DNA from 2 places in the Streptomyces sp. NPDC057963 genome. Region 1 is predicted to be linked to the other one. Evidence: riboswitches for the same ligand, from Rfam matches in the RefSeq annotation. Region 1 holds a riboswitch; the other holds the start of a gene.
What was found. A riboswitch is a leader RNA that binds a small molecule or an ion and turns the genes downstream of it on or off. The one in region 1 is predicted to bind cyclic di-AMP.

Region 1 (5,678 bases):
GCCGGTGCTGTGCGGGCTGGTTGCCGCTGCCTTGTACCTCCAGTCCTCCGCCGCTTCGAACGTCGTGGTGAACGCTGCGACTCGGGAGCCGGTGCCATCCACGAGATCCGCCCGCTGCCGGCTGTCCGCGGTTTCGCCGTCCCCGACCGGCCCGGCATCCCCCTGCGCACCCCGGCAGCTGTGGTCCGGGGCCGACCGGCCCGGCAGATTGCACGACCAGACCACGATGCGCATCGAAGGCATCGTCGAACAGCTGTGTCTGCATCCGCAGGTCAAGGCGAAGGTCGACGAGGGATACCGGGGCCTGGCCAACGACTTCCCCAACCAGGTCCAGGCACCGCCACGCAAGCCGAAGGACAAAGTGCCGCTGGGCGAGAACTGCGCCTGGCGCGAAGCGCGCCGACGGCGGTCCTCCGCGCGGATCTGCGTGGAGCACACCATCGGCGAGGAGAAGAAGGGGCGGCCGCTCCAGCGATACCCCGGCCGACGCGAGTCCCACGCCGCCATCGCCGGACTGGTCTCCGACCGCGCGGCCCGCAGGCCCACCCGGCGGCACACGAGCACCGAACCCGTGCTCGCCCGGAAGGCCGCCTGCTGATCATCCACCGGCCGACCCGCCAGGCCGGCGCGCCCAGACTTCAATCGCGTACCGAGTCGTAAGCGGGTGTACGTCCACCCGAGCCCCGAGGACCTCCGCGTCGCCTCGGACCACCTCACCTCTCTACTCGGTTTCAGTGAGGGCGAAGCAGCCTGATGATCAAGACGTCTAGAGAGATTACGAGATTTCCGCCCTCGGCGAACAGCCAAAACGGCCTCTGACCTGGGACTTTTAGTGGATCACCAGGATCATGCTCCATCATAACCTTCTGTACGTCCTGTACATTTTTTACAGAGGCTTGCGCAGACCCCGCTTGCGCAAAAGCCGTACAGATCCCGGAGGAAAGGCACCGTCCATGCTGTTCCACCCCGCCGCCCGCTACGTGCTGCCCGAGTTCACCGAGCGCACGAGCAACGGGACCCGCACCCTCGACCCGTACTCCAAGCTGCTCGCCGAACGGATCGTCTTCCTCGGTACGCCGGTCGACGACACCGCGGCCAACGATCTGATCGCCCAGTTCATGTATCTGGAACACGCCGCCCCGGACCGGCCCATCGCCCTCTACATCAACTCCCCCGGCGGCTCGTTCGGGGCCATGTCCGCGATCTACGACACGATGGAGTACCTCACCTGCGAGGTGGAGACCTACTGCCTCGGCCAGGCGGGTTCCTGCGCGTCGGTGCTGCTCGCGGCGGGCGCTCCCGGCAGGCGGCACGCACTGCCCAGCGCCCGGGTCATCGTGCAGCAGCCCGCACTCACCGAGCCGGTGCAGGGCCAGCCGTCCGATCTGGCGATCGAGGCCCGGGAATGGGAACGGGTCCGCGAGATGCTCATCACACTGCTGACCCGTCATACCGGCCGCGACGCCGAGCAAATCGCCACCGACATCGAGCGCGATCTCATCCTCGATGCCCCGGGCGCCAAGGCCTACGGCCTGGTGGACCACATCACGGAGAACCGGAAGTCGTCGCTCCCGCCGCACGGCACGCGGTGAACGCCCGATGCAGCCGCCAGAGTTGCCGCCGCTCCCCGCACTGACACGCGCCGAGGGGGAGTTCATCGACCGCTATCTCGAAGTCCTCGACCAACTGGGCCGCATCAACCCGGCCCACGGCAGCGACACCTACAGCGCCCTGCGGGCCGCACAGGCACTGGCCTCACGGGCCGGCGCACTGCGGGACGCCCTCGTGTTGATGCACGAGCGCGGCGAGGCGCGGATCCACGCCGCCACCCTGGCGCGGGCGCTGCGGGTACTGGACGGGGAACGGCGGGCCGGACGCGTCACCGTACCCCCCGCACCGGCAAGTTGATCAGCCGGTTCTTCACCGGGCCCCGGCACCGCCCGCCCAACTCCCCCCACCCCGCCCGAGGGGTCAGCCAACTCCCCTTCGCGACACGCCCGGTGGCCACGTCGGAATTCCTCGCTCTTTCGGCGTAGAGAGTCCCCCTCACGAGCGATATCTCAACTTGCGTTTTTCGGATGAGCAGTGGACGGAATCCTTGATTCCGCCCTGGTGCGGGACCGGTCCGAGTGACCGCCAGGGCTCCCCGAAAGCGTCGGCTCCACCCGAACGGATCAGTCGTGAGGAGCCTCACAAATCGCTGTTTCCCCTCGGAAATCCGGCAGTCGGTGAGTCAAGATCCCTGGGACGACAAGCCCCCGCCACCGCGGCGGGGCGGTCCGGGCGGACGCCGAGTCCTGCCGCCGCCCGGATGACTGGTCGACAGAAGTGGATCGGCAGGAGTGGAGGACCCGAGCACAACGGGTCGACCGGATCAACGGTCGGCCCTCGGGGTGAAGCCGCCGAGCGCGGCCGGGCAACTTCGCCAGCCCGAACCCGACAGGTCATCCTTCACAGGCGGCTGACGAAGGGTTGCGCATGACTGCGCAGGTTCATGTCCCGTCTCTGCTCGCCCGGGCCGGCACGGCCTCGGTTCTGACTCTGGCCGCCGTCGGCGGCACCATGCTCGCCCCCGGCGCCGCTCCGGAAGCCCAGGCAGCGACTCTCTCGGTGAAGGCGCTCAAGGTCGCCGCTTCCAAAAAGGGTTCGCCGTACGGCTGGGGGGCCACCGGCCCCAACCGCTTCGACTGCTCGGGCCTGACGTCCTATGCGTTCAAGAAGGCGGGCAAGAAGCTCCCCCGCACGGCCCAGCAGCAGTACAACAGGACCCGCCACATCTCGGCCTCGCACAGGCAACGCGGCGATCTGGTCTTCTTCCACTCCGGCCGCAGCGTCTACCACGTCGGGATCTACGCCGGTCACAACAAGATCTGGCACTCGCCGAGGACCGGCGCGGTGGTCCGGCTGGAGAAGATCTGGACGAAGCGCGTCTACTACGGGCGGGTCCGCCGGACGAGCCCGGCCTCCGGCGCCGGTCCGCCCTTCTCGGCGCAGCGGAACCTCGGCACGGAGGGGCCTCAGTGCACCAGGGGACCCGACACCAGCACCAGCCCCAACGCGGTGAGCGCCGCGCCGCTGCCGCCCTCGATGGCGCGGGCGGCACGCGGCCGGCGCAGCCACCGGCCCATCCGGTCCACCAGAAGCGCCACGGCGGGGAACCAGACCAGGGCGAGCAGCACGACGATCACCGCGAGCAGCAAGGTCCTCGGGAGCGGCGGCTGCCCGTCGGGAACGAACTGGGGCAACAGGCTCAGGAAGAGCACCGGCGCCTTGGGATTGAGGGCATTGGTGAGGAACCCCTGACGCAGCGCGCGTAGGGATCCCCGGCCGGCCGGTTCGTCCGCGGTCCCCTCCGTGTCCGTGGTGGTGCGGCGCCGTATCGCGTACAGGGCGCTGATGCCCAGGTAGAGGACATAGGCCCCGCCGAGCAGCTGGACGGTGCGGAACAGGACGGGCACCGCCACGAGCACCGCGGCGAGCCCGGCGACGGCAAGCGCGGTGTGCACGAGGAGTCCCCCGGCAACGCCCAGCGCGGTCGCCACCCCCGCCGACCGGGAGGCGAGCGCGTTGCGTACGACGACGGTGAAGTCCGCGCCCGGCAGCGCGACCATGCCCGCGGCGACCCCGGTGAAGGCGATCAGTTGTGCGTCCATGGGTCCACCCTGGACCAACGGAGCCTTTAGCGTGTACTTGCAATCTTCTGGGTCTGCCAAAAGGAACGCTTCATGTACGACCCGACAAGGCTCGCGGCGCTGGTGGCGGTCGCCGAGGCCGGATCGATCACCCGGGCCGCCGCCCGCCTCGGCTACACCGCGCCCGCCCTCTCCCAGCAGCTCGCCAAGCTGGAGCGGGAGGCGGGCGCCGCGCTGCTGGTGCGCCACCACCGGGGGGCGCGCCTCACCGCGGCGGGAGAGCTGCTGGCCGGGCGCGCCCGGCGGATCCTCGACGAGATGGACCGGGCCCGTCACGAGCTGGCCCGGCTGTCCGGGCTCTCCGGCGGGCGCCTCCGGGTCGGTACCTTCACCACCGCGGGCATCCATCTGCTGCCGCCGGTCCTGAGCGCCTTCCGCCGCGCCCACCCGGACGTGGAACTGGCGGTCACCGAGTACGAGCCACCGGACGGCGTCGCCGCGGTGGCCGCCGGCGAGGTCGACCTCGCGCTGACCCACGTGTACGAGCCGGCACCCCCGGCCGCCTGGCCCTCCGGCGTCTTCGCCGAGCCGCTGCTGGTCGAGGAACTGGTCCTGATCACGGAGGTGGGGCAGATGCTGGCCGAAGGCACCGGTCGGCTGCCGGTGACGGAGCTCGCGGGACGGCCGCTGATCAGCAGTGCGCCGACACATCCGCCGCGTCGCGGGGTGGAACAGGCGCTGGCCCGGGCGGGGGCGACACCCGCCGTGGTCTGCGAGTCGCCCGGCTACGCGCTGGTCTGCGCGCTGGTCAGCGCGGGCATCGGGATGGCGGTCGTCCCGGAGATGGTCGCCGCAATGTCGCCGACGCCACTGTCCGTACGACGGCTCGAACCCGCCTCGTTCCGGCGGACGATCTCGGTGGTGCACCGCGGTGACCGGGCGAGCGCCGCCGCGGCGACGCTTCAGGCGCTGTTGCGCAGTGGGTTCGGACGGGCGGCGTCGGCCCGGCGACCGGGCGGCGAGGGCGGATGATCACGCGGTCGGGGACGTGCGGCATCCCACCGCCCCGTCCGGCGGCCGGCGCCCCGCCGGGCCGTCGCCCGCGGGCCCGACTCCGCTCGGGCCGTTCGGCCGTCGCCGCGCGGTGGTGGGCGGGATCCTCGCGGGGGCGGATCGCCGCCCGGGGCCCGATCGGCGTCGGCCCCGAGACCGGCCGGTCGCGGGCACCGGACCCGGTTCACCGCGAGCGGAGGAACGTCAGTGTGCGGTCGAGCATCAGCGCGGCAGCCTCGGCGTCGTGGGCCGACAGCGAGCTGTCCACGAACAGGTGCCGGTCACCGGGGTAGAGGAACAATGCGGCATCGGGAGCCTCGTCGACGAGTGCGCGGGCGGCGTCCGCGTCGCCCTCGGTGGTGAAGAGACGGTCCTCCTCCATGGCGTGGATGCGGACCGGGACCTGCGACGGCCACGTTCCGAAGCAGGAACTCGGCACGCACGAGTGGGCGAATACGGCACCGCGGGCGCCGGGCCGCGTCTGGGCCAGCTTCTGCGCCGGCAGCACGCCGAGGGAGAACCCGATGTAGACCAGCTCGGCCGGTGAGTCGGCCACCGCCAGCACGCCGCGAGCGAGTATTTCGTCGACGCCGATCTGTTCCAGATGCGCCAGTCCCGCGTCCAGGGTGTCGAAGGTGCGGCCTTCGTACAGGTCGGGCGTATGCACGGTATGGCCTTCGGTGCGCAATGCGTCGGCAAAGGCCGTCACGCCCGGGGTAAGGCCCTGAGCATGGTGAAACAGCACAACTTCGGTCACTGCGGAACTCCAACAGCCGTCGGGCAGGGATCGATCCGCAAATCTAGCGCGCTGCCCGGGGAGTGCGCTCGGCGAACCTGCCGCAGCCGTCGGCCGACCGCGGAGAACACCGCGGACAAAAGCCGGTCAGTTCTGTACGGGGAGGTTCCACGGGAGCTCGATCCAGACCGTCTTGCCGCCGTCGGCGGTGGGGGTGACGGCGAGTCGGCCGCCGCGTTCCTTGGCCAGACAGCGGA
Region 2 (5,678 bases), on a different contig from region 1:
CGCCGAACAGGACGGCATCGACCCCGAGGCCGCGCTGCGGGCCGCCGGCCGCGCCTACCGGGACGCCATCCGGGCGGCGGAGGGCAACGGATAACGTCGAGGGGTGAACCACAGCCCCGCCGACCGCCCCGCCGATCAACCCGCGCCCCGCCCGGCCGACCACCCCGCGGACGGCTCCGCCGACCGCCCGGCCTGCCCCGCCGACGAGCCCTCGCACGGCCCGGCCGACCAGCCTGCGCCCCGCCCGGCCGACCAGCCCGCGGACGGCTCCGCCGACGAGCCCTCGCACGGCCCGGCCGACCAGCCTGCGCCGGGCCCCGCCAGCCAGCCCGCGCCCCGCCCGGCCGACCACCCCGCGGACGGCTCCGCCGACCGCCCCGCCTGCCCCGTCGGTGCGCCCGAACTCTTCACCTGGGAGTTCGCCACCGACCCCTACCCGGCCTACGCCTGGCTGCGCGAGCACAGCCCCGTGCACCGCACCGCGCTGCCCAGCGGTGTCGAGGCCTGGCTGGTGACCCGGTACGCGGACGCCCGGCAGGCGCTTGCCGACACCCGGCTCTCCAAGAACCCGGCGCACCACGCCGGGCCGGCGCACGCCAAGGGGAAGACCGGCATCCCGGGCGAGCGCAAGGCGGAGCTGATGACGCATCTGCTCAACATCGACCCGCCCGACCACACCCGGCTGCGCCGCCTCGTCTCCAAGGCGTTCACCCCGCGCAGGGTCGCCGAGTTCGCACCGCGTGTACAGGAACTGACGGACCACCTCATCGACCGCTTCGTCGCGGAGGGGAGGGCGGACCTCATCCACGACTTCGCGTTCCCGCTCCCCATCTACGCGATCTGCGATCTGCTCGGCGTCCCGCGCGAGGACCAGGACGACTTCCGGGACTGGGCGGGCATGATGATCCGGCACGGCGGCGGCCCGCGCGGCGGGGTGGCCAGGTCGGTGAAGAAGATGCGCGGCTATCTCGCCGAACTGATCCACCGCAAGAGGGAGAACCCGGGGGACGATCTGATCTCGGGGCTGATCCGGGCCGGCGACCACGGCGAGCACCTCACCGAGAACGAGGCCGCGGCCATGGCCTTCATCCTCCTCTTCGCCGGATTCGAGACGACGGTGAACCTCATCGGCAACGGGGTGTACGCCCTGCTGCGCAACCCCGGCGAGCGCGAGCGGCTGCAACGCTCCCTCGCCGCGGGGGAGAGCGAGCTGCTGGAGACGGGGATCGAGGAACTGCTGCGGTTCGACGGTCCGGTGGAGCTGGCGACCTGGCGGTTCGCCACCGAGCCGCTGACACTGGGCGGACAGGACATAGCGGCGGGCGACCCCGTACTCGTCGTGCTCGCCGCCGCCGACCGCGACCCGGAACGCTTCGGGGACCCCGACACGCTCGACCTCGCCCGGCGTGACAATCAGCACCTCGGATACGGGCACGGCATCCACTACTGCCTGGGAGCACCGCTCGCCCGGCTGGAGGGACAGACGGCGCTCGCCACGCTTCTGAGGCGCCTCCCTGACCTGCGACTTGCGGTGGAATCTACCGATTTGCGGTGGCGTGGCGGGCTCATCATGCGTGGACTGCGCACGCTGCCGGTGGAGTTCGAGCCGAGGCCCGCGCCGACGCGAGATGACGGACAGTCAACTCTGTGACTTCCACGTGATCTGCGCTGCATCGACTTGTGACACGCGTTCGAGTCCCGCTAGGTTCACCGTTCGACTCACCCGTCACTTGTCAGTCACACGGAAGGCATCCCCATGGGCTCCGCGAACGGCAGACACCGTCGCCCTCGTCAGGCACCCGCCATCGTCGTCGCCGCGGGCGTGACCGGATCGGCCATCGCCATCCCGCTGCTCGGCGCGGGCGGCGCGCACGCGGCCGACGCCAAGACCTGGGACCGGGTGGCCGAGTGCGAGAGCGGCGGCATGTGGAGCGCCGACCTCGGCAACGGCCTCTACGGCGGCCTGCAGTTCTCGCAGGAGACCTGGAAGGCGTACGGCGGCGAGTCGTACGCCGCCCGTGCCGACCTCGCCAGCCGCTCGCAGCAGATAGCCGTGGCCGAGAAGGTCCTGGAGAACCGGGGGCCGAAGGCCTGGCCCAGTTGTGCGGTCATCTCCGGCCTCGCGGAGGACGGGACGCTGCCGGGCGTCGATCCCGGGGTCGCGCCCCCCGCCGAGCCGACACGGAGCACGGAGCCGGCTGACGGCGCGTCGACGCCCCCGTCCGGGGACGCCACGCCGTCGGACGCCGCCCCGGACGCCGCCTCGGGCGGTACGGGCGGTAGGGGCAGCGCGGACCGTTCGAAGGGGGCGGGCGCCGCCCACGGGCCGGCGGGCAGGGCCGAGCCGTCCCGGACGTCTTCTGACGCCCCGTCCTCCGGTGCGCCCGACGCCTCGGACCCGACCGGCTCGGCCGACTCGACCGGCGGCACGAGTGGCAAGCACCGCGGCGCACCGGCCCCCGAGGAGGGCCGGAACGCGAACGGCGGCGTCGACCGCGAGTCGGGCCGGCATGCCTCCCGCGGTGACGGTGACGCGCGCGACGCGGGCGCGTCGACCGCCGACGGCACGTACACCGTCCGCTCCGGCGACAACCTCTGGGCGATTGCTGACGCACAGAAGGTCCCCGGCGGCTGGCCCGCGCTGTACGAGGTCAACAAGGATGCCGTCGGATCCGACCCGGACCTCATCCTCCCCGGCCAGAGCCTCGATCTCGACGTGAAGGCCGAGTGAGAGCGGTCTGATAATCGGCTGAAAGAGCCTCAAAATCTGGGGTAGTTCAGAGACCTATGTCCGCTTATGCGTAAGTGAGACATGGGTCTCTTTGCGTCAACTGGCGTGTCGCGCCCGGGGAGCCCTTCCGTATCGCCTCCCACCTGCGAAAACGACGGTTCCTCAGATGCAAGTAAGGGCTGATTGTCCGATGTGTCCATCTTTGAATGTAGGGGTTGCGTATGTTTACGGTCGGAACCGCTCGCACCGCGGGCCCCGTCGATCGTCACGCCGAATCCTGCCGTCGGTCGAAGGGAACAGACGCGTAAAGCGCCGTAGGCAGGAGCGGGGGACCCAGGTAAGCGCCGGGCCCGATCGTCGAAGGACGCATCAGGACCGGCTTGGGGTGAAGTCGCGTGCTAGGACGTGCGACCGGGCAACTCACTTGGCCCGAACCCGACAGCTCACCTCGTAGGCGTCGGTGAGGGGAAGTTCCATGCTGTTTTCCGGCAAGGGCAAGCACCGCCGCCCGTCCAAGGCCGTCCGCGTCGCCACGCTCGCCGGTGTCGCCGGTACCGCCGTCGTCGTTCCGCTGATGGGTGCGACCGGCGCCTCCGCCGCCTCCGTCGCCACCTGGGACGCCGTCGCCCAGTGCGAGTCCGGTGGCAACTGGTCCATCAACACCGGCAACGGCTACTACGGCGGCCTGCAGTTCTCGCAGTCCAGCTGGGCCGCCGCCGGCGGCACGCAGTACGCCCCCCGCGCCGACCTGGCCACCAAGGCCCAGCAGATCGCCACCGCCGAGCGGCTGCTCGACATGCAGGGTCCGGGGGCCTGGGGCTGCGCCGGCGCCGGCAACCTGACCAACGACGGTGTCAACCCGGGCGTCGACACCGGCTCCTCCTCGAAGTCCAGCTCCAGCTCCAGCGCCACCGGGCAGCAGAGCGCCCCGGCCGCGCCGAAGCAGCAGTCGCGGCCGGTCCAGCAGGCCCAGCCGAAGAAGGCCGAGCGCACCGAGGCCCCCGCCGCCTCCCGCTCGGACCGCTCCGCCGCCCCGCAGGCCGAGTCGAAGAAGACCGTCACCACCCCGACCGGCGAGAAGGTCAAGAAGGGTGACGGCGAGTACAAGGTCGTCTCCGGCGACTCCCTGAGCGAGATCGCCGCCGAGCACCAGGTCGAGGGCGGCTGGCACCAGCTGTTCGAGCTGAACAAGGACATCGTCAAGGACGCCGACCTGATCTACCCGGGTCAGCAGCTGCACCTGACCAAGTAGTCCAGGCTCTCTCCTCCCTGAGCACCCCGGCCCGGCGCGCATTCCCCCGTACGCGCCGGGCCGGGGTTTCCCGTGTCGCGCACCACCACCGCGAGGTGCCGGCGCCGCCACGCGCCGCCTCCGCGAGGCGCGCCACCTCTGGGTGATCGTTCAACTGTTGTAGTTACTGACCAGTAAAATTCTGACTGTTTGTCTGCTTACGCGCGCCCTTGGGTCCTTTTTCGTCCCAGGGGACGGGCGGTCGTCGGGCTGAGCGGGCCGGGCCGGTTAGGCTCTTGTCGCAAGGCCAAAGTGACCCTGCACAACCAGTGTCATATCCCAGAAGGAGATGCCTCGTGCCGTCCATCGACGTCGTCGTAGCCCGGGAAATCCTCGACTCCCGGGGGAACCCCACGGTCGAGGTCGAGGTTGGCCTCGACGACGGCAGCACGGGCCGTGCTGCCGTCCCGTCCGGCGCCTCCACCGGTGCGTTCGAGGCCATTGAGCTTCGCGACGGTGACCCCAACCGCTACCAGGGCAAGGGCGTCGAGAAGGCCGTCCTCGCCGTGATCGAGCAGATCGGCCCGGAGCTCGTCGGCTACGACGCGACCGAGCAGCGGCTGATCGACCAGGCGATGTTCGACCTGGACGCCACCGAGAACAAGGGCTCGCTCGGCGCCAACGCCATCCTCGGTGTCTCGCTGGCCGTCGCCCACGCCGCCTCCGAGGCCTCGGACCTGCCGCTCTTCCGCTACCTCGGCGGCCCGAACGCGCACCTGCTGCCCGTTCCGATGATGAACATCCTCAACGGTGGGTCGCACGCCGACTCCAACGTGGACATCCAGGAGTTCATGATCGCCCCGATCGGCGCGGAGTCCTTCTCCGAGGCCCTGCGCTGGGGTGCCGAGGTCTACCACACGCTGAAGAAGGTCCTGAAGACCAAGGGGCTTTCGACCGGTCTCGGCGACGAGGGCGGCTTCGCGCCGAACCTGGAGTCGAACCGCGCCGCCCTCGACCTCATCGTCGAGGCCATCAAGGAAGCCGGCTACATCCCGGGCAAGGACATCGCGCTCGCACTCGACGTCGCCGCGTCCGAGTTCTACAAGGACGGCACGTACGAGTTCGAGGGCAAGTCCCGCTCGGCCGCCGAGATGACCGAGTACTACGAGGAGCTCGTCTCCGCGTACCCGCTGGTCTCCATCGAGGACCCGCTGTACGAGGACGACTGGGCCGGCTGGAAGGTCATCACCGACAAGCTCGGCGCCAAGGTGCAGATCGTGGGCGACGACCTGTTCGTCACCAACCCGGAGCGTCTGGCCCGCGGCATCGAGGAGGGCTCCGCCAACGCCCTGCTCGTCAAGGTCAACCAGATCGGTTCGCTGACCGAGACCCTGGACGCCGTCGAGCTTGCCCAGCGCAACGGCTTCAAGTGCATGATGTCCCACCGCTCCGGCGAGACCGAGGACGTCACCATCGCCGACCTCGCCGTCGCGGTGAACTGCGGCCAGATCAAGACCGGCGCCCCGGCCCGCTCGGACCGTGTCGCCAAGTACAACCAGCTGCTGCGCATCGAGGAGATCCTCGACGACGCCGCGGTGTACGCGGGCCGCTCCGCGTTCCCCCGGTTCCGCTCCGCGAACTGACGAGCACGGCGCTCCGCGAACCGGCGGGCACGGCGCCCTGTGAACTGAGCACAGGCCCGTCAGGGGCCAAAGG

Region 2: linked by a shared signal. The riboswitch ahead of ACFVT1_RS15995 (transglycosylase family protein) and the one ahead of ACFVT1_RS26415 (C40 family peptidase) in region 1 are both predicted to bind cyclic di-AMP.

The regions. Positions count from the first base shown of each region.
Region 1 is NZ_JBHVPX010000012.1:52,649-58,326, reverse strand. Features, by position in the region: gene ACFVT1_RS26430 (hypothetical protein) at 227-598, shown strand; gene ACFVT1_RS26425 (ATP-dependent Clp protease proteolytic subunit) at 957-1,592, shown strand; gene ACFVT1_RS26420 (hypothetical protein) at 1,600-1,908, shown strand; cyclic di-AMP (ydaO/yuaA leader) riboswitch at 2,289-2,475, shown strand; partial or broken gene ACFVT1_RS26415 (C40 family peptidase) at 2,479-2,949, shown strand; gene ACFVT1_RS26410 (LysE family translocator) at 3,018-3,653, opposite strand; gene ACFVT1_RS26405 (LysR family transcriptional regulator) at 3,726-4,664, shown strand; gene ACFVT1_RS26400 (dienelactone hydrolase family protein) at 4,870-5,442, opposite strand; gene ACFVT1_RS26395 (ATP-binding protein) at 5,569-5,678, opposite strand, start outside.
Region 2 is NZ_JBHVPX010000006.1:86,938-92,615, reverse strand. Features, by position in the region: gene ACFVT1_RS16010 (nucleoside triphosphate pyrophosphohydrolase) at 1-94, shown strand, start outside; gene ACFVT1_RS16005 (cytochrome P450) at 104-1,651, shown strand; gene ACFVT1_RS16000 (transglycosylase family protein) at 1,757-2,731, shown strand; cyclic di-AMP (ydaO/yuaA leader) riboswitch at 3,032-3,203, shown strand; gene ACFVT1_RS15995 (transglycosylase family protein) at 3,207-3,983, shown strand; gene eno (phosphopyruvate hydratase) at 4,319-5,605, shown strand.